2 regions of the Kineococcus gypseus genome follow, and region 2 is predicted to be linked to the other one. Evidence: riboswitches for the same ligand, from Rfam matches in the RefSeq annotation. Region 2 holds a riboswitch; the other holds the start of a gene.
The links. Region 2 has a riboswitch for glycine ahead of gcvT (glycine cleavage system aminomethyltransferase GcvT). Riboswitches for the same ligand answer to the same signal wherever they lie in the genome.

Region 1: it holds a riboswitch for glycine, as region 2 does, so the genes downstream of both, gcvP (aminomethyl-transferring glycine dehydrogenase) here and gcvT (glycine cleavage system aminomethyltransferase GcvT) in region 2, are expected to answer to the same signal.

What each region holds. Positions count from the first base shown of each region.
Region 1 covers NZ_JBJLRD010000007.1:86,416-100,820, reverse strand. The annotation lists gene gcvP (aminomethyl-transferring glycine dehydrogenase) at 1-1,689, opposite strand, end outside; glycine riboswitch at 1,873-1,963, opposite strand; gene ACRYMN_RS04155 (ParA family protein) at 2,024-2,812, shown strand; gene ACRYMN_RS04150 (SMI1/KNR4 family protein) at 3,012-3,782, shown strand; gene ACRYMN_RS04145 (MerR family transcriptional regulator) at 3,883-4,419, opposite strand; gene ACRYMN_RS04140 (bifunctional nuclease family protein) at 4,602-5,084, opposite strand; gene ftsR (transcriptional regulator FtsR) at 5,133-5,885, opposite strand; gene ACRYMN_RS04130 (FHA domain-containing protein) at 5,882-6,415, opposite strand; gene gcvH (glycine cleavage system protein GcvH) at 6,572-6,958, opposite strand; gene ACRYMN_RS04120 (DUF881 domain-containing protein) at 7,008-7,799, opposite strand; gene ACRYMN_RS04115 (small basic family protein) at 7,796-8,128, opposite strand; gene ACRYMN_RS04110 (DUF881 domain-containing protein) at 8,125-9,042, opposite strand; gene clsA (cardiolipin synthase ClsA) at 9,039-9,644, opposite strand; gene ACRYMN_RS04100 (carbamoyltransferase family protein) at 9,816-11,510, shown strand; gene ACRYMN_RS04095 (HAD-IIIA family hydrolase) at 11,507-13,054, shown strand; gene ACRYMN_RS04090 (glycosyltransferase family 9 protein) at 13,051-14,118, shown strand; gene ACRYMN_RS04085 (glycosyltransferase) at 14,115-14,405, shown strand, end outside.
Region 2 covers NZ_JBJLRD010000047.1:852-15,256, forward strand. The annotation lists gene ACRYMN_RS16160 (L-serine ammonia-lyase) at 1-775, opposite strand, end outside; gene gcvT (glycine cleavage system aminomethyltransferase GcvT) at 781-1,887, opposite strand; glycine riboswitch at 1,930-2,017, opposite strand; glycine riboswitch at 2,028-2,106, opposite strand; gene ACRYMN_RS16170 (Gfo/Idh/MocA family protein) at 2,228-3,334, opposite strand; gene ACRYMN_RS16175 (ATP-binding cassette domain-containing protein) at 3,432-4,205, opposite strand; gene ACRYMN_RS16180 (ABC transporter permease) at 4,202-5,164, opposite strand; gene ACRYMN_RS16185 (sugar ABC transporter substrate-binding protein) at 5,266-6,255, opposite strand; gene ACRYMN_RS16190 (sugar phosphate isomerase/epimerase family protein) at 6,303-7,190, opposite strand; gene ACRYMN_RS16195 (hypothetical protein) at 7,433-7,948, shown strand; gene ACRYMN_RS16200 (alkaline phosphatase family protein) at 8,072-9,379, opposite strand; gene ACRYMN_RS16205 (alkaline phosphatase D family protein) at 9,376-11,196, opposite strand; gene ACRYMN_RS16210 (glutamine amidotransferase) at 11,316-12,047, opposite strand; gene purL (phosphoribosylformylglycinamidine synthase subunit PurL) at 12,127-14,405, opposite strand, start outside.

The sequences.
Region 1 (14,405 bases), on a different contig from region 2:
CAGCGAGACGGCGTCGTAGCCGGTGACCTCCGCCAGCCAGCGCTCGAGGTCGGCGACGAGCTGCGCGGTGCCGGCGAGCTGGTCGGCGGGCGCGTAGGGGTGCAGGTCGCTGAACCCCGGCCACGACAGCGGCTCGAGCTCGGTGGTGGCGTTGAGCTTCATCGTGCACGAGCCCAGCGGGATCATGCCGCGGTCCAGCGCGTAGTCGTCGTCGGAGAGGCGGCGCAGGTAGCGCAGCATCGACGTCTCCGAGCGGTGCCGCGAGAAGACCGGGTGGGTCAGGAACGCCGAGGTGCGCACCAGCGCGGCCGGCAGCGCGGGCTCCGGCAGCCCGGCGGCCGGCCGCGCGGTGGTCGGGTCGTCCCCGGCGGGGCGCAGGCCGAAGCCGGCCAGCGCGGCGGCGACCTGCTCGGGCCCGGTGGTCTCGTCGCAGGTGAGGCCGACGTGGTCCTCGTCGACCGGGCGCAGGTTCACGCCCGCCTCCAGGGCGGCGGCGACGACCGCGCGGGCCCGGCCGGGCACGCGCGCCAGGACGGTGTCGAAGAAGTCCTCGTGCACGACCTCCACGCCGCCGGCGCGCAGCGCGGCGGCCAGGTGCGCGGCGGTGCCGGCGACCCGCGCGGCGATCGCGCGCAGCCCCTCGGGGCCGTGGTGCACCGCGTAGCAGCCGGCCATGACGGCCAGCAGCACCTGCGCGGTGCAGATGTTGCTCGTGGCCCGGTCGCGGCGGATGTGCTGCTCGCGCGTCTGCAGGGCCAGGCGGTACGCGGGCCGGCCGTCGGCGTCCCTGGAGACGCCCACGAGGCGGCCGGGCAGGTTGCGCTCCAGTCCCTTGCGCACGGCCATGTACGCGGCGTGCGGGCCGCCGGCGTACATGGGCACCCCGAAGCGCTGCGAGGAGCCCACGGCGACGTCCACGCCGAACTCGCCCGGCGGGCGCAGCAGGGTCAGCGCGAGCAGGTCGGCGGCGGCCACGGCCACCGCGCCGCGCTCCTTGGCGGCGGCCACCACGGCGGCGAGGTCGCGCACCCGCCCGGAGGTGCCGGGCAGCTGCACGAGCAGGCCGAAGGGCGCCCGCTCCCCCAGCGCCGCCAGCGGCTCGGCGTCGTCGAGGTCGACGGTCACCAGCTCCAGGCCCAGCGGCAGCGCGCGGGTGCGCAGCACCGCCAGGGTCTGCGGCAGCACGTCGGCGTCCACGGCGAACACCGCGTCCGCGGGGGCCTTCGAGACCCGCCGCGCCAGCGTCATCGCCTCGGCCGCGGCGGTGCCCTCGTCGAGCAGCGAGGCGTTGGCGACGTCCAGGCCGGTCAGGTCGGCCACCGCGGTCTGGAAGTTCAGCAGGGCCTCCAGGCGGCCCTGGGAGATCTCCGGCTGGTACGGGGTGTACGCGGTGTACCAGGAGGGGTCCTCCAGCACGTTGCGGCGCACCACGGCCGGCGTGCGGGTGCCGTGGTAGCCCAGCCCGATCATCGAGGGCACCACCCGGTTGCGCCCGGCCAGCTCGCGCAGCGCGGCGGTCACCGACGCCTCGTCCAGGGCGGGCGGCAGCCGCAGCGCGCCGGGGCCGTCGAGGATGGAGGCCGGCACCGCGCGGCGCACGAGCTCCTCGGTGGAGGACAGCCCCGTCGTGGCCAGCATGCGGGCGGCCTCGGCGGCGTCGGGCCCGATGTGCCGGGCGGTGAAGGGCAGCGCGCCGGTGCGGGCGGCGGCGCCCCCACGCCCGTCCGGGGCGGCCGGGCCGGCGGTGGTGGCGGTCGCGGCGGTGGCGGCGGTGGTGCGGTCGGGCAGGGTGGAGGTCACGGTGGCTCCCGGGGTCGCGGCGGTCAGGACGCCCCCGTCTGTCGGCCCGCGCGTCGGGGCCTCCAGAGCGGCCTGTCCCCCGCGGTCCTTCCGCCTGAGAGGTTCCGGGGATGTTGCCCCTTCGGCGCCCCGGTCGCACCGGGGTCTCTCCCGCGCGGGATGCGCAGCCAGCTTCCACGACCACTGTAGGCCACGGCGCCCCGCCGCCCGGTATCCTCCCGCGGTGATCACCGTGGCCGTCTGCAGCGCGAAGGGCGGCGTGGGCAAGACGTCGGTGGTCCTGGGGCTGGCCTCCGCCGCCCTGCACCGCTCGCTGAGCACCCTCGTGGTGGACCTCGACCCGCAGGCCGACGCGACCTCGGGGCTGGACGTGACGGCCCAGCGCCCCCACGACGTGGCCGCCGTGCTGCGCACCCCCAAGCGGCGCGTGGCCGAGTCCGCGGTGGCGCCCAGCGGGTGGGTGGACGACCAGCCCGGCCTGCTCGACGTGGTGACCGGCTCGGCGGACTCGGCGGGGCTGGACGCCCCCGACCCCGAGGAGGAGGCCCTCGAGGCGCTGCGCCGCGCGCTGCGCCGGCTGGACGACCACGAGCTGGCCCTGCTGGACAGCCCGCCCTCGCTGGGCGCGCTGACCCGCTCGGCGTGGCGGGCGGCCGACACCGTGCTCGTCGTCTCCGACGCCAGCCGCTTCTCGGTGGCGGCCGTCGGGCGCACCCTGGACGAGCTGGCCGCCCTGCGCCCGGGCCCGCGCGTGGCGGGCGTGCTGGTCAACCGCTACTCCCCGCGCTCGGGCGAGCAGCGCTTCCGCCTGCAGGAGCTGCGCGAGCTCTTCGGCGACCTGGTGCTCGAGCCCGTGCCGGACCGGGTGGCCGTGCCGCAGTCCCAGGGCGCCGGCAGGCCCCTGCACGCGCTGCGCCCGGTGACCGCCCGCAGGCTGGCCGAGCAGTTCGACCGGCTCCTCGAGCACCTGCTGGAGCGGTCCCCGGGTGCCCCGGCTGGTCACGGGCGGTGAGGCGGGAGACACTTCAGGGAACCTGAACGGGTCGCCGGACGTCGACGTGCGAGGAGGGTGGCGACCCCCCGCGGTGCGCCGACGGCGCGCCGGTGGGGTCCCCGACCGCCGCAGTACCACTGCGCACGACCCAGCACCACCCAGCACGACTCAGCACCACCCAGCACCACCCCGCTCGCCGCGGGTCCGAGGAGGTTCCGTGCCGCCGAACAGCCCCGCCAACCGCGCCCGCCTGGTGCGCGCCGCGCGCACCGCCGCACCGCCGCCCCCGGGCGGCGCAGCCGCCCCCTCACCCGCTCCGCCCGCCCCGGCCAGCGCTGCGCCGGCGCCCACCGCCGGCGCCGCGCCCGTGCGCCACCTGGTGCCCGTCGGCCCGCTGCAGCGCGCGGGAGCGAGCGGGGCGGACACCACCCGCGTCCTGCAGCTGGTGGACGTGCTGCGCGCGCGCTGGGCGCGCGCCGGCGCCGACATCGCCACCCGCCTGCGCCCCGGGGTGGACGACGCCGCCCTGGACGCCGTCGAGCACCAGCTGGGCCTGCTCGTGCCGCGCGCCGCGCGCGCCTGGTGGCGCTCGGTGGACGGCGTGGAGCCCGTGCGCACCCGCTACCGCGCCAGCGCCCCCACCGTGGGCCCCGGCGGCTGGGTGCCCCTGGGGCTGGCCGAGGCCGTGCGCCGGGCCACCGGGCGGGGCCCCGGCCCCGGCGCCCCGCCCGGGCTGCTGCCGCTCTTCGCCCGCGACGAGGAGCTGATCGCCGTGCGGCTGGGCTCCTCGAGCGCGGTGGTCGAGCAGCTCGTGCTCGCCGAGCAGGGCGACGGCTACCAGCACTCCTGGCGGGTGCCGCTGGAGACGCTGCTGTCCACGTGGGCCGACGCGCTGCTGGCGGCCGTGCTCTGGCTGCCCGACGCGCACGACTGGGTCGTGGACCCCTTCGCCCGCCAGGCCCTGCCGCACTCGCACCTGCTGGACTGAGCGGCGCGCGCCCGCGCACCGCGCGCCCCCTCGCGCGACGGCGCCCCGGCCGGTGGCCGGGGCGCCGTCGCGCGAGGGGGTCGGGTGCTGCGGGGTGGGGTCAGCCGGCCTCGCGCGCGCGGCGGCGGGCGCTGAGCTCGTCGGCCAGCACCACGGCCGGGGCGGAGACCTCCTCGGGCCGCTCGGCGGGGCGCTCGCTGGGCAGCGAGGCCAGCTCGCCCTCCACCTCGCGCCACACGCGGCCGACCGCGATGCCGAAGACGCCCTGCCCGCCCTGCACGAGGTCGATGACCTCGTCGGCGGAGGTGCACTCGTACACGCTGGCGCCGTCGCTCATGAGGGTGATCTGCGCCAGGTCGTCCACGCCGCGCTCGCGCAGGTGGGTCACCGCGGTGCGGATCTGGTGCAGCGAGACGCCGGTGTCCAGCAGCCGCTTGACCACCTTGAGCACCAGGATGTCGCGGAAGCCGTACAGCCGCTGCGAGCCGGACCCGGAGGCGCCGCGCACGCTGGGCTCCACGAGCCCGGTGCGCGCCCAGTAGTCCAGCTGCCGGTAGGTGATGCCGGCCGCCTTGCAGGCCGTCAGGCCGCGGTAGCCGACCTCCTCGTCCAGGTCGGGCAGGTCCTCGGCGAACAGGAGACCCTGCGCGGGGACGGGCTTCCCCCGCGCGACGGTCCCGCGCCTGCCTCGCCTCTGCTCACGCCGGCCTCCTCCTCATCGCCCCGGTCCGATCGTCGGTGCCTGCCGACCGGGAGCGTCCTGTCAACTGACCGTAGAGTCGCACCCGCGGAGCGTCAACGAGGCGCGCGGCGCGCCGTTCACCGCTCCGGACCCGATCCGGACTCGAAGTCCTCCGGGGTGATGTGGTCGAGGAACTCGCGGAACTTCTCGACCTCGTCCTCGTCCTCGTCCGGCACGGGCACGCCGCCGGAGTCGAGGACCTCGTCGGCGCCCACGATGGGGCACCCCACGCGCAGCGCCAGGGCGATGGCGTCGGAGGTGCGCGAGCTGACGGACACGCCGCCGTCGAAGGCCAGCTCGGCGAAGTAGACGTTGTCGCGCACCGCGACGATGCGCACCTCCTCCAGCCGGCGCCCCAGGGCCTCCACCACGTCCTTGAGGAGGTCGTGGGTCAGCGGCCGCGGCGGGACCACGCCCTGCTGGGCGAAGGCGATGGCGCTCGCCTCGGGCGCGCCGATCCAGATCGGCAGGTAGCGGTCCCCGTCGCGCTCGCGCAGCAGCACGATGGGGTTGTTCGAGGGCATCTCCACCCGGACGCCGATGACATCGAGCGCGCGCACCCGCCCACCGTACCCCGCCCGGGGCCCCGCGCGGCGGCCGGGCCGCCCTCAGCCCGTGACGCGCCCGAGCGCCCCGGCCACCAGGGCGGTGTGCAGGCGCAGGCAGGCAGCGGCGATCTCGCGGGCGACCTGCTCGGCGCGCGCGGCGGAGTCCGCCGAGCGCTGCCGCTGCAGCGGGGCCGCGACCTGCTCGGCCAGCGCCACCTCGCGGTCGGCGGCGGTGCGGAAGACGCGCAGGTGCCGGGCGCCGATGCCGTGGGCGGCCAGCGCGGCGGCCGCGCGCAGCACCTCCAGCGCCTCGCCGTCGTACCAGGGCCCGCCCGGGGCCGGGGCCAGCACGCCGAAGCCCTCCAGGGCGTCCAGCAGCTCGCCGTCCACGCCGGACTCGCGCAGCAGCTCCGCGCGCGTCAGGCGCAGCCGGGCCGCGCTGCCGTCGAAGCGGTCGCCGGCCGGCGCGCCCGCGGGCACCGCCGCCGGCACCCGCGGCGCCGCGCCGGGGTGCTCCGGGGGCTCCAGGCCGCGGTCGATGGCCTGCAGGTTCTCGCGGATCACCCGCAGCGGCAGGTAGTGGTCGCGCTGGGCGGCCAGGACGTAGCGCAGGCGGTCCACGTCGGAGGAGGAGAACTTGCGGTAGCCGGCGGCGGTGCGCCGCGGCTCCACCAGGCCCTGCTCCTCCAGGAAGCGGATCTTGGAGATGCTCACGTCGGGGAAGTCCGGCGACAGCAGCGCCATCACCTCGCCGATGGTCATGCGCGGCAGGTCGGGGTCGAAGGCCCCGGCCCGCGAGGCGGCCGAGCTCACGCGGCTCCCCCGCCACCGCCCGCGGCGCCCGGGGCGTCCGCCGAGGGGGCCGAGCCGGGGTGGTAGACCATCCGGTACTTGCCGATCTGCACCTCGTCGCCGGCGCGCAGCACGACGTCGTCGATGCGCTCGCGGTTGACGTAGGTGCCGTTGAGGCTGCCGACGTCGCGCACCCGGAAGCCCGGCCCGGTGGCGGGGTCCGGGGCGCGCAGGAACTCCGCGTGCCGGCGCGAGACCGTCACGTCGTCGAGGAAGATGTCGCTGGTCTGGTGCCGGCCGGCGGAGGTGCGCTCGGCGTCCAGCAGGAAGCGCGCACCGGCGTTGGGGCCGCGGCGCACCACCAGCAGCGCCGAGCCCGGCGGCAGGGCCTCCACGGCCTCCTGGTCGTCCCGGCTCAGACCGCCCTCGACGGCGTCGTGGACCTCGGGGACCACCAGCCCCGCGAAGGACATCGTGGAGTCGGCGGGACGCTCGTCCGCTGCCGGCCCGGGGGTCGTCCCCTCGCCCGGGGACGTGCCCGACGGAGACATGGCACCACCTCTCGCAACACCGGGGGCGACCGCCCGCGCGGCGCACCGCAGCGGGGCGGTCCCCCGCCTCCAACGCTGATCACCAGCCTAGCCGTGGGTGGTGAGCGCCTCCACACTCCCCGTGCGCGCCACCCGTCCGGGGGCGGCGCGCCGGGCTCAGCCGGCGTGCGAGCGGTACGCCGCCGCGTCGAGCAGGCCCTCGAGCTCCGCCGGGTCCGAGGGGGTCAGCGTGAACATCCACCCCTCGCCGTACGGGTCGGAGTTGACCAGGTCCGGGCGCGTCTCCAGCCCGGGGTTCTGCGCGGTGACGACCCCGCTGACGGGCGCGTTGATCTCGCTGACGCTCTTGGTGGACTCCACCTCCCCGCACGGGGAGCCGGCCGCGACGCTCTCGCCCTCGCCGGGCAGGGAGACGTAGACGACGTCGCCCAGCGCGTCCTGCGCGTGGTCGGTGACGCCCACGCGCACCGTGCCGTCCCCCTCCACGCGCACCCACTCGTGCTCGGCGGTGTAGCGCAGGTCGTCGGGCACGCTGGAGGCCATGGGGCGTCTCGCTCCTCGGGGTGGGGGGCGGGGACGTCCCCGCGCCGGTTCAGCCGCTGCCGGCGGTGGCTCCGGGCGACGCCGGGCGAGCGTACTGAGGGCTCGAGACGGCGTGCAAGGCGGTCACGCGGACCTCCTCCGCGGTGCTCACGCGCAGCTCCGCGCCCAGCTGGCGCAGCGACTCGCGCACGCCGCCGGGGATGTCCAGGGCGGTGGCGACGGTGCCCGGGTCGCCCACGACGCGCACCTCGTGCGGCGGTGCGAGCAGGGTGCCGTCGGCGACGACGCCCGGCCCGGCGCCGGCCGGCGGGTCCTCGAAGGCGGTGGCGGCCACCACCCGCACGCCGCCGACCTGGATCGCCTCGGCGCCGGCGTCGCGCAGCTCCTGCACGAGGCCGATGAAGGAGGTGGCGCCGACCTCACCGGCCGGGTCGGTGATCGTGGCGACGACGCCGGGCCCGACGGCGGGCAGGGTGCCGGCCAGCAGGCCGTACTCCTCCGCGCGGCGGCGCGCGGCGCGCGCGGCGGCCTCGGCGGAGTCGCTGCCGGCGGTCAGCTCCGAGCGGGTGCCCTCCAGGCGGCGCACCTCCTCGGCCAGGCGGTCCCCGCGCTCGCCGGCGTCGTCGAGGATGCGCACCAGGTCGCTCTCGCGCAGCTCCGCCAGCCCCGCCACGTCCGTCTGGCGCACCTGCACCACCACCCCGAAGCCCAGCGCGGCGCACAGCACGCCGGCGAGCAGCTGCCCGCGCGCCGCGCGCGGGCGCGCCGCGCGCCACAGCCGCCGCCACGGCGAGGCCGGCGCACCGCCGGCGCCGCCCGGGCCGTCCTGCGCGGTGCTCACGCCCCGAGCAGGTGCCGGCGGATGGCGGCGGCGTTGGAGAAGATGCGCACGCCCAGGACCACGACCACGCCGGTGGACAGCTGCGAGCCCACGCCCAGCTGGTCGCCGAGGTAGACGACGAGGGCGGCCACGACGGCGTTGGACAGGAACGAGACGACGAAGACGCGGTCGTCGAAGATGCCGTCGAGCACGGCGCGCAGGCCGCCGAAGACGGCGTCCAGGGCGGCGACGACCGCGATGGGCAGGTACGGCTGCAGCGCGACGGGCACCTCCGGGCGCAGCAGCACCCCGGCCACGACGCCCACCAGCAGGCCCACGGCCGCGATCACCGCGCCCCTCCCCCCTCGTCGAGCTCCCCGCCCGGCGCACCGGGCCCGGGCACCGTACCCGCTGCCGCGGCGGGCGCCGGCTGCGGCGCGCGGGCCGTGCGCAGCTGCAGGCGCGAGGCCGCCGGCAGGCTCAGCGCGTCCTCGCCGGTGCGCGCGCGCACCCGCACGCCGACGCCGTAGTTGTCCTGCAGCACCTGCAGGTAGCGCCCGGCCACCGAGGCGGCCAGCCGGGTCTGCAGCTGCACCGGGTCGCCGACGGCCCGCACCTCGTAGGGCGGCACCAGCGGGCGGTAGTCGACCAGGACGGCCTCGCCGGCGGCGCGGATCGACGACAGCGCCGACAGGCGCTGCCCGTCCACCGCCACCGCCTCGGCGCCGGCCAGCCACAGGCCGTTGACGAGCAGCTGCACGTCGCGGTCGACCACCCGGCCGGAGGGGGCCGCGCCGTCCGGGTCGGTGGCCGCGCGCGGGGCGTCGTCGAGGACGACCTCCAGGCCCGGGCCGGTGACCGGCACGGCGGCGGCGGCCACCGCCAGCGGCTCGGCGCGCGCGGCCGCCGCGGCGGCCTCGCCCCCGCCCAGCCGCTCGGCCAGCTCGGCGTTCGAGGCGCGCAGCGCCGCCGCCCGCGCGGCCAGCGCGTCGGCGCGCCCGGTGGCCGCCTGCACCCGGCGCAGCAGCTCGGCGCGGCCGCGGTCGGCCTCCGGGGCGCCGGCGGAGGCGCGCACGCCCGCGACGGCCAGCAGCGCGCCGAGCAGCAGCACCGCCAGCACCGCCGGCGCGCCCGGGCGCCCGGGGGGCTCGTCGCCGGCGGCGCGGCGGCGCCGCGCGGCGGCGGCGTAACCGGGGTCCAGCGGGTGCCGCATGGCCTCGGTGAGCAGGCTCATGCTGGCGTCGGGGCGCTGCGGGGCGCTCACGCGCCGCCCGCCGCGCGCCCGCCCCGCTCGGCGCGCACCAGGTCGGCCACCTGACGCAGGTAGAGCACCCCGGCCCACCAGTACAGCCCCGCCCCCCACAGCGCGAAGGCCCAGCCCAGCGCGCCGGCCGGGCCGCGCAGCGCGGGCACGACCTCGCCGAGCAGCAGCAGCGGGAAGGCGTGCAGCAGGCAGAAGGTGCCGGCCTTGCCCAGGAAGTGCACCTGCAGCACGCCGTGCCCCACGCTCGCCAGGACCGGCACGGTGCACGCCAGCACCGCGTCGCGGGCGACCAGGACGACGACCAGCCACCACGGCACCAGGCCGCGCCAGGCCAGGCCGAGCAGGGTGCTCAGGACGTACAGGCGGTCGGCGAAGGGGTCGAGGACCTGCCCGAGCCGGGTCACCTGGCCCCAGCGGCGCGCCAGGGTGCCGTCGAGGAAGTCGCTGGCGCTGCTGACGGCCAGCACGAGCAGCGCCCAGCCGTCGTGGCCGCGCACGACCAGCACCACGAAGACGGGCACGAGCAGCAGGCGCAGCGCGCTCAGCGCGTTGGGCAGGGTCCAGACGCGGTCGCCCACCGCCTGCCCACCCGCCGTGGCCACCGCGCACCCCCCTGTGGTTGTCTTCGACTCCGCAGCGCCGCGCCGGGCGCGCGGCGGGCAGCGGGCTGCCGCCTCTGGCAGCCTACGGCTCGGCCGGTCCGCGCTCGGCGCGCACCGCAGGCACACCGTCGGACGTGGGCGACCGCCCCGCAGAGAGAGGGTCGACACCCCATGCGCGTGCTCGGCGTCAACGCCGTCTTCCACGACCCCGCAGCGGCCCTGGTGGTCGACGGGGAGGTCGTCTTCGCCGCGGAGGAGGAGCGCTTCAGCCGCCGCAAGCACGGCAAGCGACCGGTGCCGTACTCCACGTGGGAGCTGCCGGAGCTGGCGATCAGGCACGCCCTGGCCGCCGCGGGCCTGCGCCCGGCCGACCTCGACCTCGTCGGCTACTCCTACGACCCCTCCCTGGTGCTGCCCGCCTCCGAGCTGGACCTGGGCGACCCCGACGACGCGATCCGCACCCGCTACGCCGAGCGCGCCGCCGAGGCGCTGGCCACGGCGCTGCCCGGGCTGGACCCGGCCAAGGTGCGCCACGTGCCCCACCACGTCGCGCACGCCGCCTCGGCGGCGCTGGCCTCCCCGGAGGCGGCGCGCGAGGGCGGCTGCAGCGTGCTGACCGTCGACGGGCGCGGCGAGGCGGTCTCCTCCCTCGCCGGGCGCTACCGCGGCGGCTCGCTGGAGGTGCTGGCCAGCCAGCAGCTGCCGGACTCCCTGGGCCTGCTGTACGAGTCGCTGACCGCGCACCTGGGCTTCCTGCACTCCTCCGACGAGTACAAGGTCATGGCGCTGGCCTCCTACGGCAAGCCGCGCTTCGCCGACGAGCTGGCCGCGTTCGTGCACGCCACCGGCGACGGCGGCTTCGTCGCGCAGGCCCCGGACTGGTCGCGCTGGGCGCCGCGCCTGCTCGACGGCGAGCAGTGGGACCCGCGCCGCGACACCGACCACGCCGACCTGGCCGCCAGCGTGCAGGAGGTCCTCGAGCGCACGCTGGTGGACCTGGCCACCTGGCTGCACGGGCGCACCGGCGACCGCGTGCTGGCCATGGCCGGCGGCACCGCGCTGAACTGCGTGGCGAACTCGCGCATCTGGCGCGAGTCGCCGTTCGAGGAGGTCTTCGTGCAGCCGGCCGCGGGCGACTCGGGCACCGCCCTGGGCGCCGCGCTGCAGCTGGCCGCCGACGCGGGCGAGTCGATCACCCCGATGCACGACGCCGCCCTGGGCCGCTCCTGGAGCGACGAGGAGCTGGCGCAGTGGCTGCGCACCGCGCGCCTGCCCTTCACCACCCCCGAGGACCTCGCCGGCGAGGTCGCCGACGTGCTGGCCGCCGACGGCGTGGTGGCCTGGTTCGACGGGCGCGCGGAGTTCGGCCCGCGCGCGCTGGGGCACCGCTCCCTCATGGCCCACCCGGGGAAGAAGGAGAACCTCGAGCGCCTCAACGACGTCAAGGGCCGCGAGCAGTTCCGCCCGGTGGCGCCCATGGTGCTCTCCGAGCGGGCGCGCGAGATCTTCTCCGACGGGCCGTTCCCGAGCCCGTACATGCTCTTCGTGCACGACGTCGCCCCCGAGTGGCGCGAGCGCATCCCGGCGGTGACGCACGTGGACGGCACCGCGCGCATCCAGACGATCGACGACGAGCGCACCCCGAAGGTGGCGGCGCTGCTGCGCGCCTTCGAGGAGCGCACCGGTCTGCCCGTCGTGGTGAACACCAGCCTGAACACCGCCGGGCGCCCGATGGTCGACGACCCCCGCGACGCCCTGGAGCTGTTCGGCTCGGCGCCGGTGGACGTGCTCGTCCTCGGCCCGCACCTGGTGCGCCGCAGCACCTTCGCCGCCCCCGCGGGGGCGCAGGGGACCGGCGGCGCGTGAGGGCCGCTGCGCCGGGCTACTCCGTCGTCGTCCCCACGGTGGGGCGGCCCAGCCTGGACGTGCTGCTGAGGACGCTGGCCGCCCAGCGCGGCCCGGCGCCGCAGGAGGTCGTGGTCGTCGACGACCGCCGCGGGCGCGACGCGGGCGAGGACCCGTGCGGGGCCGCGTGCGAGCGCGCCCGCGCCGCGGGCCTGCCGGTGCGCCTGGTGCGCTCCGGCGGGCGCGGGCCGGCCGCCGCGCGCAACGCCGGCTGGCGGCGCACCCGCGGCGAGTGGGTCGCCTTCGTCGACGACGACGTCGAGCTGCCCCCGGACTGGTCCGAGCTGCTGGTGGCCGACCTGGCCGCCGCGGCGGAGCGCGTCGGCGGCGTGCAGGGGCGCATCACCGTGCCGCTGCCGAGCGACCGGCGCCCCACCGACTGGGAGCGAGGCACCGCCGGCCTGGCCGGCGCCGCCTGGATCACCGCGGACATGGCCTACCGGCGCAGCGCGCTGGAGCGGGTCGCCGGCTTCGACGAGCGCTTCCCGCGCGCCTTCCGCGAGGACGCCGACCTGGCGCTGCGCGTGCTCGACGCCGGCTTCGAGCTCGTGCGCGGCGAGCACGGCGCGGTGCACCCGGTGCGCCGGGCCGACGACCTGGCCAGCCTGCGCCAGCAGCGCGGCAACGCCGACGACGCCACGATGGGCGCGCTGCACGGGCCGGGCTGGCGCGAGCGGGCGCAGGCGCCGGGCGGCCGCCTGCCCGGGCACGTGGCCACCACCGCGGCGGCCCTGGTGGCGCTGGTGGCGCTGCCGGCCGGGCGCCGGCGCGCGGCCGCGGGCGCGGCGCTGGCCTGGGCGGGGCTGACGGCGGAGTTCGCCTGGCGGCGCACCGCCCCCGGCCCGCGCGACCGCGCCGAGGTGCGCCGGATGCTGCTGACGAGCGCGGCCATCCCGCCGGCGGCGGTGTGGCACCGCGTGCGCGCGGAGCTGCGCTGGCGGCGCACCCCGCCGGCGCCGTGGCCGCCGCCGGTGCGCGCGGTCCTCTTCGACCGCGACGGCACCCTGGTGCACGACGTGCCCTACAACGGCGACCCGCAGCTGGTGAAGCCCGTCGACGGCGCCGCCGAGGCGCTGGCGCGGGTGCGCGCGGCCGGGCTGCGCACCGGGCTGGTCACCAACCAGTCCGGCGTGGCGCGCGGGCTGCTCACGCGCGAGCAGGTCGACGCCGTCAACGCGCGCGTGGCCGAGCTGCTGGGCCCCTTCGACACCGTGCAGGTGTGCACCGACGGCCCGGACGCGCGCTCGGCGCGCCGCAAGCCCGAGCCGGGCATGGTGCTCGACGCCGCCCGCGCGCTGGGCGTGCTGCCGGCCGAGTGCCTGCTCGTGGGCGACATCGGCGCCGACGTCGAGGCGGCGCTGTCCGCGGGGGCGCGCGCGGTGCTGGTGCCCACGCCGGTCACGCTGCCGCAGGAGGTCGCCGCGGCGCCGGTGGTGGCCGCCTCGCTGCCGCAGGCGGTCGAGCTGGCGCTCGGCGCCGCCGGCGGGGCGGGGCGCACCTCGTGAGGCTGCTCGCGGCCCGCCTCGACAACGACGGCGACGTGCTGCTGACCGGCCCGGCGGTGCGCGCCCTGGCCGCCGCCGGCACCGTGGACCTGCTGGTCTCCCCCGCCGGGGCGGGCGCGGCGCGCCTGCTGCCCGGCGTGGCCGACGTGCTCGTCTTCGACCCGCCGTGGAGCGGCTTCTCCCCCGCGCCGGTGGACCCCGCGGCCGTGGACGCCCTCGTCGCGCGGGTGCGCGCGGGCGGCTACGACGAGGCGGTGGTCTTCACCTCCTTCCACCAGAGCCCGCTGCCGCTGGCGCTGCTGCTGCGCCTGGCCGGGGTGGGGCGCATCAGCGCCACCAGCGAGGACTACCCGGGCGCGCTGCTGGACGTGCGGCACCGCCGCGAGGGCACCGCGCGCGCCGACGTGGGCGAGGCGGTGGCCGCGCTGGACCTGGCCGCGGCGGCCGGCTTCGCGCTGCCCGACGGCGACGACGGCCGGCTGCGGGTGCTGACCACCTCGCCGCCGCCGCCGGGTCTGCCGGACTCCTACGTGGTGGTGCACCCGGGTGCGTCGGTGCCCGCGCGCGCCCCGCTGCCCGGGCAGGCGGCCGAGGTCGTGGCGGGGCTGCGCCACGCCGGGCGCGAGGTGGTCGTCACCGGCGGGCCGGGCGAGCGGGCGCTGACCGCGGCCGTGGCCGGCGGGCTGGCCGTGGACCTCGGCGGGCGCACCTCGCTGCCGGAGCTGGCCTCGGTGCTGGCCGCGGCGCAGGCGGTCGTGGTCGGCAACACCGGCCCGGCGCACCTGGCGGCGGCCGTGGGCACGCCGGTGGTCTCGCTGTTCGCCCCCGTGGTGCCGGCCGAGCGCTGGCGCCCGCACGGGGTGCCGCACGTGCTGCTGGGCGACCAGGGCGCGCCGTGCCGGGGCACGCGGGCGCGCGAGTGCCCCGTGCCCGGGCACCCGTGCCTGGCGGGCGTGGCCGCGCGCGAGGTCGTGGCCGCCGTGGAGGCGCTGTCGCCGACCGCCCCCGGGGCGGGCGTGGAGGAAGCCGTGCGGGAGAGCGCTCCCGCGGGAGGGACGCCGTGAGGATCCTGGTCTGGCACGTGCACGGGTCGTGGATGACGGCGTTCGTCTCCGGCGCGCACGAGTACCTGCTGCCGCTGGTGGAGGACCGCGGCCCCGACGGGCGCGGGCGCGCCCGCACGTGGGACTGGCCCGCGAGCGCCGTGGAGGTGCCCGCGCAGCGCCTGCGCGAGGAGCCCTTCGACGTCGTGGTGCTGCAGCGGCCCGAGGAGCTGGAGCTGGTCGAGCGCTGGACGGGCCGGCGGCCCGGGCGCGACGTGCCGGCCGTCTACGTCGAGCACGACGCCCCG
Region 2 (14,405 bases):
CGGCGCGCTGCGCCGCCTCCTCGGCCAGCAGCTGGCGGTGCAGCCCCGGCGCGCGCCGGCGCACTCCCAGCCCCCCGGGCAGCACCCCCTCGCCCACCAGGCCGCGGCGCACGCACGCGGCCATGGCGGCGAAGACGCCCAGCAGGGCGGCGTCCAGCTCGGCGCGGGTGCGGTGGTGCTCCTCGTTGCGGCGCACCAGGTCCGCCACGCCCAGGCCGGTGCGCCGGCACTGCTCCAGCAGCTCCTCGCCGGTGCGGTACGGGTGCGGCACGCCGTCCGCGGCCCCGCCGGCGGGGTCCGGGGCGTCGGGGTCCTCGCGCACGAAGCCGCCGCCGACGGAGTAGGCGGTGCGCCGCGCCAGGACGCGCCCGCCGGCGTCGAGGGCGGTGAAGACCATCCCGTTGGGGTGGGCGGGCAGCGCCGCGCGCAGCAGGCGCACGTCGGCGCCGGGGTCGAAGGGCACCCGGTGCCGGCCCAGCAGCGCCAGCTCGCCGCGCTCGCGCACGCCGGCGAGCAGGACCGGCACGGCGTCGGGGTCGACGTCCTCGGGCCGCTCCCCGAGCAGGCCGAGCACGACGGCGGTGTCGGAGCCGTGGCCGCGCCCGGTGGCGCCCAGCGAGCCGTGCAGGTCCACCCGCACGGCCGCCGCGCGCTCCAGCAGCCCCTCGGCCGCCAGGGCGCGCGCGAAGCGCAGGGCCGCGCGCATCGTCCCGACCGTGTGGGAGCTGGAGGGGCCGATGCCGATGGAGAACAGGTCCAGCACGCCGACCGCCACGCCGCTCACCGGGCCCGGCGGTAGAAGGGCAGCTCGACGACCTCGACGGCCTCGGGGCGCCCGCGCACGTCCACGGCCAGGGCGGTGCCGGGCTGCGCCAGGGCGGCCTCGACGTACGCCATGGCCACCGGGTGGCCCAGGGTGGGCGAGAGCGCGCCGCTGGTGACCACGCCGACGCGGCGGTCCCCGTGCAGCACGGCGTAGCCCTCGCGCCCGGCGCGCCGGCCGGTGCCGCGCAGGCCCACCAGGACCCGCTCGGGCGCGCGCCGCGCCAGGCGCTCCAGGGCCTCGCGACCGGTCCAGGCGCCGGGCTTGTCGAGCTTGACCACGCGGCCCAGGCCCGCGGTGTACGGGTCCACCTCACGGCTCAGCTCGTGCCCGTACAGCGGCATGCCCGCCTCCAGGCGCAGGATGTCGCGGCAGGCCAGACCGCACGGCACGGCGTCGTGCACGCGCCCGGCGTTTAGCAGCGCCTCCCACGCGGCGCCCGCGTGCTCCACGGGCAGCAGCACCTCGAAGCCGTCCTCGCCGGTGTAACCGGTGCGCGCCAGCAGCACCCGCACGGCGCCGGCGGCGGTGCGCAGCGCGGCCGGGGTGCAGCGGTAGTAGCCCAGCGCGGCGAGGTCGGCGTCGACGAGCTCACCGACGATCAGCGCCGCGGTGGGCCCCTGCACCGCCAGCAGCGCCGTCGCCGGCGACTCGTCGGCGACGACGGCGTCGAACCCGGCGGCGCGCGCGGCCAGCTCGCGGGCGACGAGCCCGGCGTTGGAGGCGTTGGCGACGACGAGGAACTCGTGCTCGCCGAGGCGGTAGGTGACCAGGTCGTCGAGGATCCCGCCGTCCTCGTCGACGATCAGCCCGTAGGCGGCCCGGCCCAGCGGCATCGCCGAGGGGCGCCCGACGAGCGCGGCGTCCAGCGCCTCGCCGGCCTGCGCACCGCTGACGCGCACCTCGCCCATGTGCGAGAGGTCGAACAGGCCCGCGGTGGCGCGCACGGCGCGGTGCTCGGCGAGGTCGGAGGCGTAGCGCACCGGCATGGACCAGCCGGCGAAGTCGGTGAACGCCGCGCCGAGGGCGGCGTGGGCCTCGTGCAGGGGGGACGGGCGGGACACGGGCGCTCCTTCCGGGCGCAGCCGCCCGGTGCGGCTGCGCGGACCCCCTCTGTCGCGGCACCTGAGAGCTTCGCGCGCGCGGCGCTTTCCCCGTCGGTGAGGGTCGTGGGGACCCTGCTTTCCAGAGCGGCCTGCCCGTGGCGGTCCTGGGGACCTGAGAGGTTCCGGGGTGGTTGCTCCTTCGGTGCCCGCCGCTGGTGCGCGTCGGGGCTCTCCCGCCCGGGTGCGTGGCCGTGCGATGTGCGGTTGTGCGTGCTGCCGCGAGCGTCGCACAGCGGCGCCCGCCACCACCAGCCACCGCCCGGCGCGCGGGCCCGGGGTCAGGGGCGCGGGCCCGCGATCAGGGGCGCTGGCCGAGGTCCACCTCGACGCGGCGGCCGGTGTGCAGCGACTCCACGCCCGCCGCGCACACCGCCGCGGCGGCGTAGCCGTCCCAGGCGCCGGGGCCGTCGACGCCGGCGCCGCTGCGCACGGCGTCCACCCAGCGCTGCAGCTCGGTGTCGTACGCGGCCGCGAAGCGCTCGCGGAAGTCGGCCGCGACGCCGCCGCCCCAGCCGGTGCGCGACTGGCGCAGCACGCCGACCTCCAGGCCGGTGCGCGCGGTGCCGAGCTCGCCGACCAGCTCGCTGCGCACCACGTAGCCGGTGGTGGAGTTCACGAAGACCTCCACGTCCACCAGGGTGCCGCCGGAGGTCTCCATGAGGACGAACTGCGGGTCCTGCACCCCGCGCGGGGCGTGCGAGGTGCGCCCGGGGGACAGCACCGTGATGGCCGTGACCTCCTCGCCCAGCAGGAACCGGGCCGCGTCGACCTCGTGCACCAGGGAGTCCAGCACGAGCATCTCGGAGGTGAACCCCGGCGGGGTGCTCGCGTTGCGGTGCACGCAGTGCAGCATCAGCGGCCTGCCGAGCTCGCCGGAGGTGACCAGGCGGCGCAGCTGCTCGTGCTCGGCGTCGAAGCGGCGCATGAACCCGACCTGCACGAGGCGGCGGCCCAGGGCCCGCTCGGCCTCGACGACCCGGCGCGAGCCCTCCGGGGAGGTCGTCAGCGGCTTCTCGCACAGCACCGGCTTGCCGGCGGCCAGGGCCCGCAGCACCAGGTCCTCGTGGGTGTGGCCCGGCGTGGCCACGACGACGGCGTCGACGCCGGGGTCCTCGATCGCGGCGGCGGCCCCGTGCACGGCGCGCGCGCCCAGCTCGGCGGCCACGGCCTCGGTGCGGTCGGCGTCCGCGTCGCTGACGGCGACCAGCTCGGCGCCCTTGGTCAGCCGGGCCAGGCGGCGCGCGTGGTCGCGGCCCATCACCCCGACCCCGAGCACGGCCACGCGCAGGTCGCGCGCGCGGGCCGGGCGCGGCGGCGCGGCGGCGGTGCTCTCGGCGGTGGTGCCCTCGACGGTGGTGCCTTCGGCCGTGGTGCCCTCGGCGGTGGTGCTCGTGGCCGTGCTCATGCGCTCTCCGCTCCTGGTGCTGGGGTGCGTGCCGCGAGGGGCCCGCGGCGGGGTCCGCGGGGGCGCCCGCGGCGGGTGGGGTGGTGCCGACGGGACCTCAGGCCCCGTGCTCGCGCAGCTCGTGCCGCAGCTCCTCCAGCTCGGCGCCGCCGGACATCTCGCGCGCCAGCTCGTCCCGGGTGATGTCGGCGCGCAGGTGCTCGCCGGTGGTGCGCCCGCGCTGCAGCAGCACGAAGCGGTCCCCCACCAGGTGCGCGTGGTCGGGGTTGTGCGTGATGAGCACGACGCCCAGGCCGCGCTCGCGCGCCTGCACGACGCGCTTGAGCACCACGCCGGACTGGCGCACCCCCAGGGCCGAGGTCGGCTCGTCGAGGATGAGCACGCGGGCGCCGAAGTGGATCGCGCGGGCGATGGCGACGACCTGGCGCTCGCCGCCGGAGAGGGTGCCCACCGGCTGCTCGGGGTCGCGCAGGTCGATGCCCATGGCGGCCATCTCGTCCACGACGACCTGCTTGGCCGAGCGCCTGCGCAGCCACCCGCCGCGGGTGGCCGGCTCGGCGCCGAGGAAGAAGTTGCGCCAGACCGGCATGAGCGGGGCCAGCGCGAGGTCCTGGTAGACCGTGGCGATGCCGCGCGCGAGGGCGTCGCGCGGGGAGGACAGCCGGACCGGCTCGCCGTCGACGAGGTACTCGCCGCTGTCCGGCGGGTGCACGCCGGAGAGGACCTTGATGAGGGTGGACTTGCCGGCGCCGTTGTCGCCGAGCACGGCGGTGACCTCGCCGGCGCGCACGGCGCAGGAGACGTCCTTGAGCGCCTCGACGCGGCCGAAGGACTTGCCGATGCCGCGCACCTGCAGCACGGGGGCGCTCACGAGCGCACCCTCTGCGCCCGGTTCTTCAGGGCCAGGTTGACGAGCACCGCGGCGAGCAGGATCGCGCCGAGCAGGAACCGGAAGAACTCGCTGGGCACGCCGGCCAGCGGCATGCCCTGCTGCACCATGCCGAAGATCAGGGCACCGATGGAGGCCCCCAGCACCGAGCCGGCGCCGCCGGTGAGCAGGCACCCGCCGATCACGGCGGCGATGATGAAGTAGAACTCGCTGCCGATGCCGGTGGTGACGGTGGCCGAGGAGTACCTGACGACGGTCAGCTGGCCCACCAGCCACGCGCACGCGGCGGTGCCCAGGAACAGGCCCAGGCGCACGCGCAGCACCGGCACGCCCACGGCCAGGGCGCCGGCGGCGTTGCCGCCCACCGCGAAGACCCAGTTGCCGGCGCGGGTCCGGGTCAGCAGCAGCACGCCGACGGCGGTGAGGCCGACCCACCACAGCAGCGAGACCTGGAACCCGGCGTAGGAGGAGCCGAAGACCGCGTGGGCGCTGTCGTAGCCGTTGTACTCCGACAGCCCGCCGACCGTCACCTGGTTGGTCAGCCGCTGCGTGACGGCGTAGTTCAGGCCCCACAGCATGAACATCGTGCCCAGCGTGATGATGAAGCTGGGCAGCTTCGTGCGGTGCACCACCAGGCCGTTGAAGAGCCCCACGAGCAGCGCGAAGCCCAGCGACACGAGCATCGACAGCCACACGTTCACGTCCAGCAGCGTCGTGGTCAGGGCCGTGACCAGGCCGGTCGAGCCGATGAGCACCCCGGCGGACAGGTCGAACTCCCCGCCGATCATCAGCAGCGCCACGGCCACCGCCATGATGCCCAGGTTCGCCGCCGGGTCCAGGAAGTTCGCGATGCCGCTGCGCGAGGCGAAGACCGGCGCGTACGCCCAGAACGCGCAGAAGACGACGACGGCCGCCGCGCCGGAGCCGAACTCCGGCGACATGCAGAAGCGCCGCAGCGCGCCCACGGCGACGAGGCGGTCGTCGCGCCCCGCGCCGGCCGCGGCGGCGGTGCGCGGGCCGCGGGTGGCTCCCGGCGTCACGCTCACCGGGTCCCCCGCTGCACCAGGTCGGAGACCGCGTCGACGTTCTCTCGGGTGATGAACGACGGGCCGGTGAGCACCGGCAGCCCTCCGCCGACGGTGTTGAGGTTGTCGTGGTTGAGCACCAGCGCGGCGATCGGCAGGTACCCCTGCAGGTACTGCTGCTGGTCGACGGTGAACAGCACCCGCCCGTCGCGGATGGCGCCGAGGACGTCCTGGTCGATGTCGAAGCTGGCGACCTGCACGTCGGCCCCGGAGCTCTCCACGGCGGCCAGCGCCGCGGTGGTGACCGAGGGGTTCAGGCCGATGACGCCGTCGACGGTGGGGTCGCCGAGCAGCGCGCCGTTGACGTTGGCCTCGATGGAGGCCGGGTCGTTGAGGTCGACCTGCAGGTTCTCCACCTCGCCGCCGGCGGTCTCGGCGATGCCCTGGCAGCGCTGCTCTAGGCCGACGTTGCCGGCCTCGTGCACCAGGCACAGCAGGTGCGTCACGCCCGCCTCGCGCAGCCGCTCGCCGGCGCCGCGGCCGGCGACGACCTCCGTCTGGCCGACGTGGCCGATGGCGCCGAGCTCGGCGGAGCGCTCCGCGCCGGAGTTGATGGTGACGAAGGGCACGCCCTGTTCCACCGCCTGCTGCAGGGCCGGGCGCAGCGCGTCGGGGTTGGCCGTGGAGACCACCAGGCCGTCGGGGTCGTCGGCCAGCGCGGACTGCACGAGCGTGCCCTGGCGCGAGCCCTCCGGGTCCCCGGTCACCGTCACCTCCACGCCGAACTGCAGGCCGGCGTCCTCGGCGCCGCGCTTGACGACGTTCCAGAAGGAGCCGTCGGGGTTGCTGTGGACGACGACCGCGAAGCTGAGGTCGCGCCGCTCCCCGCCGGCGGGGGCGCCCTGCTCCGGGGCGTCGTCCTGCGCCCGGCCCCCGGTGCCGCAGCCGGCCAGGACCAGGGCCAGGGCGGTCGCCAGGGCCAGGGCGGTGGACTTCCGGGTGCTCATCGGGTTCCCTCCGTGCGTCGAGCGGGCCGGCGCGGTCCTGCACCGCGTCACCGGCAACCGCGCAGGTAGCTGTACGTGCGCCGCGCCACGGGCAGCGGCTGGTCGAAGGAGTCCAGGGGGTACATGTCCTGCTCGACGACGGCGAAGACGTCGCGGCCCAGCCCCTCCAGCGCCTCCAGCACCGGCGGCATGTCCGGCACGCCCCGCGGCGGCTCGACCATCACGCCCAGGGCGACGGCGTCGCCGAAGCCGAGGTCGTCCTGGCGGACCTTCGCCACCACCTGCGGGTCGACCTGCTTCAGGTGCGCGTAGGCGATGCGCTCGGGGTGCTCGCGGATCAGCTGCAGGCTGTCGCCGCCGGAGTAGGCCACGTGGCCGGTGTCCAGGCACAGCCCGACGACCTCGGGGTCGGTCAGCTCCAGGAACCGCTCGACCTGCTCCTGGGTGTCGACGTGGGTGTCGGCGTGGGAGTGGAACGCCATCCGCAGGCCGTAGTGCTCGAGCACCTCGCGGCCCAGGCGGTCCGCCCCGGAGGTCAGGCGCCGCCAGCCGTCCTCGTCCAGCGTCCGCGGCTCGAGCGCCTCGCCCGTGGTGTCGCTGCGCCACTGCCCGGGGATGACGACGAGGTGGGTGCCGCCGAGGTCGCGCGTCAGCGCGGCGACCCGCTCGACCTGCGACCACGCCTCGTCGTAGCGGCCCGGGCGGTGCAGCGCGGCGAAGACGGTGCCGGCGGAGACCCTCAGGCGCCGGGCCGCCAGCTCGTCGGCGAGGCGGGCGGCGTCGGTGGGCAGGTACCCGTACGGGCCCAGCTCGATCCACTCGTAGCCCGCCTCGGCGACCTCGTCGAGGAAGCGGTGCCAGGGGGTCTGCTTCGGGTCGTCGGCGAACCAGACGCCCCAGGAGTCGGGGGCGGACCCGATGGTGATGCGGCTCACGGCTGAACCCTCCACGTCGTCGCGCTCGCGCACCGCGGCGGGTGCGCGAGACGGTCGCGCGCGGCGCGACCTGTCACATGCTCGTCGGAGCGCGCCGTCGAGGTGGACCGCGCGGTCCCTCCGGACAGCGGTCCGGGGCACACGGTGGCACCCGCGACGGCGGAGCACCACTCGAGCGCGTCGCCCGGCACCGAGCGCGGCGGGCGCTGGCGCCGGCGGGCCGGGGGCGGCAGGGTGGCGCCGTGCAGCTGACGGTGCGGGAGGCGGGCGGCGGGCGCCGCGCGGTGCTGGGGCGCGCGGCGGCGATCGGCTCGCTGGCCGGGCTGGCGGGTGCGGGCGCGATGGCGCTGGGCCAGCGCGCCGAGCGGGCCGTCACCGGCCGGCCGGCCTCCCACGTGCCCGGGCGCACCCTGCTGCTGCTGCTGGGCCGCTCCCCCGGCGACGACGAGCGCCCCGCCGCGGCGACGGCCGCCGCGCTGGTGGGCACGAGCGTGGCGCTGGGCGCCCTGCGCGGGGTGTGGCGGGTCAGCGGGCTGGTCGGGGTGCGCGGGAACGTCGCGCAGACGCTGACGCGCGTCCTGGTGGACCAGACGCTGGAGAACGCCACCGGCGCGGGCGCGCCCCCGCGCACCTGGCGGCGCGGGGAGGGCGTGGTGGAGGTGCTGCACGCGGCCGTGGCGGCCGTGGCCACCGGCCTGGTCGTCGAGCGGCTGGTGGACCCGGTGCTGGAGTCGCGCCGCGGCACCACCAGCCACTGAGCACGCCGCGCGCGGGCGCGGCCACGGGCGACCGCGTCGCCGACGAGCCCGTCCGGGCACTCCCGCCGGCCGGGCGCCGACGCCCGGCCGCGGCGGCAGCGGGGCCCCGTCAGCGGAGCCTCGTCAGCGGGGCCGTGCCCGCGGGAGCGTGCTGAAGGCGTCCAGGCGGGCGGTGCCGTCCCACCCGCCCCGCGGTGCGCCCAGCCCGAACAGCGCCGCGACGGTGGGGGCCACGTCGATCGTGCGCGCCGGCGCGGAGGAGGTGCCGCCGCGGCGCAGCTGCGGGTGCCCCCCGGTGACGAGGAAGGGGATCGGCTCGGTCGCCGGGTGGCCGTGGTTCCCGGGGATCGGGTTGGAGGTCACCTGCGGGTCGCTGAAGCGCCACCCCGGACGCGCGTAGGCCACCAGGTCACCGGCCTCCGGCCCGAGCCGCAGCGCCGAGGGCTGCTGCACCGAGAGCACCCCGGGGTGGGCCGCGACGAGCCGGGCGACGTCGGCGAGCCCCTGGCGGCGGCGGTCGGCGGCTCCGGTCCAGGTGATGCTGTCGGCACCCTCGTTCTGGGCGATCACCACCGACGCCTGCAGGTCGGGGCGACCGGCGAGCGCCTGCTGCTGCACGGAGACGAGGTTCGTGGGCACCGAGAAGTCCATGCCGTGGTCGGCCAGCAGCACCAGCACGCTGCTCGACCAGCGTCCCGTCGCGACGAGGTGGTCGACGAAGGTGCCCACCAGCGCGTCGGTCGCGGTGAGGTCGGCGGTGCGCAGCGCCGGCAGCGGCAGCAGCGGACCGGTGGGGTCGCTGTGCCCGACCCTGTCGACGTCGCCGAGGTTGCAGAAGACCAGGTCCGGGTCGTACCTGTCGACGACGTCGACGAGCGCGGGCACCGTCGTGGCGTCGGGGGCGTGCTCGGTCAGCGGCAGGTAGGCGGGAGGCACCCAGCGGTGCGTGGCCCGGGTGCCGAAGATGCCGACCAGGTAGCGCTTGCTGAGCACGCTGGCGGTGACGAAGCCGTTCTGCGGGAGCCTGTCGAGGAGGGTGCCGGCGCGCAGGTCCGTGGGCCGGTCGAGGTCGCGCACGACCCGCTCGACGCGGTCGTAGACGGCGTTGGCGGGCACGCCTGACCTGTCGGGGCGCACCCCGCTCATCATCATGACGTGGTTGGGGATGGTCTCCATCACCGGCAGCGACCTCGCGGCCGGGTAGAGGGTGCCCTGCGCGCGCAGCGCGGCGATCCGCGGCTGGGACGCCGACCCGAACTCGTCCGGGTTGCAGCCGTCGACCACGAGCACGTAGACGCGCACGCGCTGCCCCGGCGACGACGCGGCGGCAGCGGGCGGGGCGGGCGCCCCCACCAGCGCCGCGGCGCCCCCCGCGGTGGCGGCCCGCAGCAGCGAGCGGCGCCCCACCCGGTCGGGCTGCTGCGCGCTCACCGGGACGCCGTCCGCGGCGAGTCGCTGCGCGCCCCCAGCTGCGCCACCGGGCCGGTGACCCGGCGGGACCCCTTGACCGTCTGCCACGAGCTCTCCCACGTCGCCTGCGCTCCCGGGTCGGTGCGGGGGTCCAGGACCAGGCCGTGGTCCCCCCTGCTGCGGATGAAGAAGAAGTCGGTCTGCACGCGCTGCGGCGTCACGTCGACCACCGCGTAGCCGTGCCCGATGCCGTCGAGGTAGCGGACCCAGGGGTTGGCCGCCTGCAGCGCGGTGGTGGCGGCCCGAGCGGCGGCCGCCGTCCCGAGGAGCTCCTTGAAGCCGTCGCTGGTGACCGACGGGCAGACGAACTCCACGCCCACCGAGCGCCCCGCCACCGGGTACGTCGCGTCCGCCCGCTCGGGCAGCTCGTTGGCCCAGGAGGAGTGGATGTCGCCGGTGAGGACCACCGGGTCGGTGCCCGCGCTGCGCATGGCGGCCAGCAGCGCGGCCTGGTCGGCCTGGTAGCCGTCCCACTGGTCGGCGTTGAGGACCTGCCCGGGCAGCACGCCGACGCCGTCGCGCGGGACCGCGTACACCCGCGCGAGGACGGTCTGGTTGCCGAGCAGGTGCCACGGGCGACGGCTGCGCGCGAGCCCGTCGGCGATCCAGGCGAGCTGCTCCGGCTCGGGCAGGTGGCGCGAGGGGTCGGCCAGCGCCGGGTTGACCGCGGGGACGCCGCCGGCACCCGTCGTCGTCGTGAGCACCTGCCGGCTGCGGTTCTGCCGCGTCTCGAGCACCGAGAGGTCGGCGAGGTCGCCGAAGCGGAAGCGGCGGAAGAACTGCTCGCCGCGGTGGGGGGCGGGCTGCCAGGTGCCGGGCTCGCGGATCGGCATCCACTCGCGGTAGGCCTGGAACGCCCGGGCCCGGCGTGCGAGGAAGTCGCCCTCGGCCCGCACGCCGGCCGGCTCGCCCGGACCGGTGTAGGGGGTGTCGGGGTCGTCCTGCTGCTCGTGGTTCTCCGCACCGGTGGCGTACGCGTCGTTGGTGATCTCGTGGTCGTCGAAGACGACGACCCACGGGTGGCGGGCGTGGGCGGCCCGCAGGTCGGGGTCGGTCTTGTACAGGGCGTGGCGCACGCGGTAGTCCTGCAGGGAGACCACCTCCACCGGCGGCTGGTGGTCGCGCACCCCGACGAGGGCGAGGGGTCCGTAGCGGTCCCCGGAGCCCTGCACCCCGGGCACGGCGGGGGTGTTGCCGTACTCGTAGACGTAGTCGCCCAGGTGCAGCACCAGGTCGAGGTCGTCGCGGGCGGCGATGCCGCGGTAGGCGGTGAAGTACCCGCCGGTGTAGTTGCTGCAGGAGACGAAGGCCAGCCGCAGGGCGTGGGTGCGCCCGGGTTCGTCGGGGCTGGTCTGGGTGCGCCCGACGGGCGAGGTGGCCCCCTCGGCGCGGAACCGGTACCAGTAGCGGGTGTAGGGCGCCAGGCCGCCGACCACGACCTTGACGGTGTGGTCGCGGCGGGCGTCGGTGGTCGTGCTGCCCCTGCGGACGACCTTGCGGAAGCCCTCGTCGGCGGCGACCTCCCACTCGACGCGGCTCGCCGGTCCTGCGCCGCTGCCCGGCACCGCGTCGGGCTGCGGGGTCACGCGGGTCCACAGGAGCACCTCGGTGGCGGTCGCGTCACCGCTGGCGACGCCGAACCCGAACACCCCGGAGCGGGCGGCCTCGGTGACCGCGGCCAGGGCCGACTCGGCGCAGAGGGCGGCGGCGCCGAGCGCGGCGGCACCGGCCGCTCCCGCGCGCAGCACGGAGCGGCGGCTGAGGGCGGTGTCGAGCACGCCGGGATCGTCACCCCGGGCGACGACCGGCGGTCGACCGCCGGGGGTCCTCGCGGTGAACATCGCACCCCCCGCGCTGACCGTCGCGCGGCCGCGGGCGCCCCGGCTCCCCGGGGCGCTCAGCGCCGGTAGCGCTCCACGAAGCGGCGCAGCAGCTGCTGCGGGACCTCCACGCGCGCGCGGCGCAGCCGGGCGACGACCTCGTCGTGCTCCTCGGGCGGAAAGTAGCCCGAGCGCCGGTAGGTGCCCACGCGCTGGACGATGCCGTCCACGTCGAGCTCGGGGTGGAACTGCGTGGCGTACAGGTCGCGCCCGACGCGGAACGCCTGCACCGGGCAGCCCGGCGAGCTCGCCAGCACCACCGCGTGCGGCGGCGGCACGCGCAGGGCCTCCTTGTGGCCGACGAACGCCTCGAACGTGGTGGGCAGGCCGGCGAAGAGGGGGTCCTCGCGCCCGGCGGCGGTGAGCGTGACCGGCACCGCGCCGATGGGCTCGCCGAACTCGCGGTCCACCACCCCGCCCTGGTGCACGCCCAGGGTGCCCACGCCGTAGCAGGCGCCCAGGAAGGGCACCCCGCCGTCGACGACGCGGTCCAGCAGCGCGGACAGCTCGCGCTCGACGCGGCGCTGGGTGGGCGACTTGGCGTCCTCGGGGTCGCTCGTGCAGTACGGGCTGCCGCCGAGGACGACGCCGGAGAAGCCGTCCAGGTCCAGCTCGGGCAGCGGCGAGCGCTCCAGGCGCACGCGCACCAGCTCGCCGGGCCCCAGGCCCCCGTACCGCAGGACGGCGGCGTGCTCGGCGTCGGCGACGCCGTCGTCCTCGCGGGTGGCCAGCAGCAGGAACGGCTTCACCCGGCGCACGCTAGCCCGGCGGAGCCCCGGCGCCAGCGGGCGGCGGTCCCGCGGCCGGTGGGCCGCGGGACCGCCGGGCTCAGCCGTCGAAGCGCGCCGGCAGGGTCGCGGTGTGCGCCGCGCGCAGCTCGGCCAGGGGCACGGCGAAGAGCCCCTGCACGTCCAGCGCGGGCTCCTCGCCCTCGGCCGCGTCGGTCACGCCGATGCGCAGGTGCGCCAGGCCGCGCGCGGTGCACATGTCGGTGAAGCGCACCTCCTCCTCGCGCGGCACGGCCACGACCGCCCGGCCGGCGGACTCGGAGAACAGCGCGGTGAAGGCGTCGATCCCGTCGCGCTCGCCCAGCTCGTCGAGCCAGACGCGCGCGCCCACCCCGAAGCGCAGGCAGCCCTCGACGAGGGCCTGGGCCAGGCCGCCGTCGGAGAGGTCGTGCGCGGCCTCGACGAGGCCGTCGCGCGAGCAGTTGACCAGCACGTCGGCCAGCAGCGCCTCGTGCGCCAGGTCCAGCCGGGGCGGCAGCCCGCCCAGGTGGCCGTGCTCGGCCCAGGCCCACTCCGAGCCGCCGAGCTCGTCGCGGGTGGTGCCCAGCAGGTACAGGTTGCGCCCCGCCGCGCGCCAGCCGGAGGGGGTGCGCCGCGCGACGTCGTCCAGCACGCCGAGCACGCCGATCACCGGGGTCGGCAGGACCGCGGAGTCCAGGCCGCGGTCGCCGGTCTGGTTGTACAGCGAGACGTTGCCGCCGGTGACGGGCACGCCCAGCGCCTCGCACGCCTCGGCCAGGCCCTGCACGGCCTCGGCGAACTGCCACATGACGCCGGGGTCCTCGGGGGAGCCGAAGTTCAGGCAGTCGGTGACCGCCAGCGGCCGCGCGCCCGCGGCGGCGACGTTGCGGTACGCCTCGGCCAGGGACAGCGCCGCGCCGGTGCGCGGGTCCAGCTTCGTGAAGCGGCCGTTGCCGTCCAGGCTCAGCGCCACGCCCAGGCCGGTGCGCTCGTCCACGCGCACCACGCCGGCGTCGTCCGGGGTGGCCAGGGCGGTGTTGCCCAGCACGTAGCGGTCGTACTGGTCGGTCACCCACGCGCGGCTGCACAGGTTCGGGGAGGCGACCATGCGCAGCAGGGTGGCGCGCAGATCGGCGGCCGTGCCGGGGCGCGGCAGGCGCTGCGCCGTGGGGGCGTCGGCCTGCAGCGCGTCCTGGGAGCCCGGGCGCGCGTAGGGGCGCTGGTACACCGGGCCCTCGTGGGCCACGGTGCGCGGGGGCACGTCCACGACCGTCTCGCCGTGCCACTGCACCACGAGGTGGTCGCCGTCGGTGACCTCCCCGAGGACCGCGGCCTCGACGTCCCACCTGGCCGTCACGGCCAGGAACGCCTCGACGTTGGCGGGGGTGACCACCGCCATCATGCGCTCCTGCGACTCGCTCATGAGGATCTCCTCGGGCGAGAGCGAGGGGTCGCGCAGCGGCACGCGGTCCAGGTGCACGAGCATGCCGCCGTCGCCAGCGCTGGCCAGCTCGCTGGTCGCGCAGGAGAGGCCCGCGCCGCCGAGGTCCTGGATGCCCTCGACCAGCCCGGCGGCGAACAGCTCCAGGCAGCACTCGATGAGCACCTTCTCCTGGAACGGGTCGCCCACCTGCACCGCGGGGCGCTTGCTGGGGCCGCCGGCCTCGAAGGTCTCCGAGGCCAGCACCGACACCCCGCCGATGCCGTCGCCGCCGGTGCGCGCGCCGAAGAGCACCACGAGGTTGCCCGCGCCGCGCGCGTTGGCCAGGTGCAGGTCCTCGTGGCGCAGGGCGCCCACGCACAGGGCGTTGACGAGCGGGTTGCCCTGGTAGGAGGGGTCGAAGACGACCTCGCCGCCGATGTTGGGCAGGCCGATGCAGTTGCCGTAGCCGCCGACGCCGGAGACCACGCCGGGCACGACGCGGGCCGTGTCGGGGTGGTCGATCGCCCCGAAGCGCAGCGAGTCCATGACGGCGACCGGGCGCGCGCCCATGGCCATGATGTCGCGGATGATGCCGCCGACGCCCGTGGCCGCGCCCTGGTACGGCTCGACGAAGCTGGGGTGGTTGTGGCTCTCCACCTTGAAGGTGACGGCCCAGCCGTCGCCGATGTCGACCACGCCGGCGTTCTCGCCGATGCCGACCATGAGGGACTTCCTCATGTCCTCGGTGAGGTGCTCGCCGAAGGTGCGCAGGTGCACCTTGGAGGACTTGTACGAGCAGTGCTCGCTCCACATCACCGAGTACATCGCCAGCTCCGCGCCGGTGGGGCGCCGGCCGAGGATGTCGCGGATGCGGGCGTACTCGTCCGCCTCCAGGCCCAGCTCGGCCCACGGCTGCTCGCGCTCGGGCGTGGCCG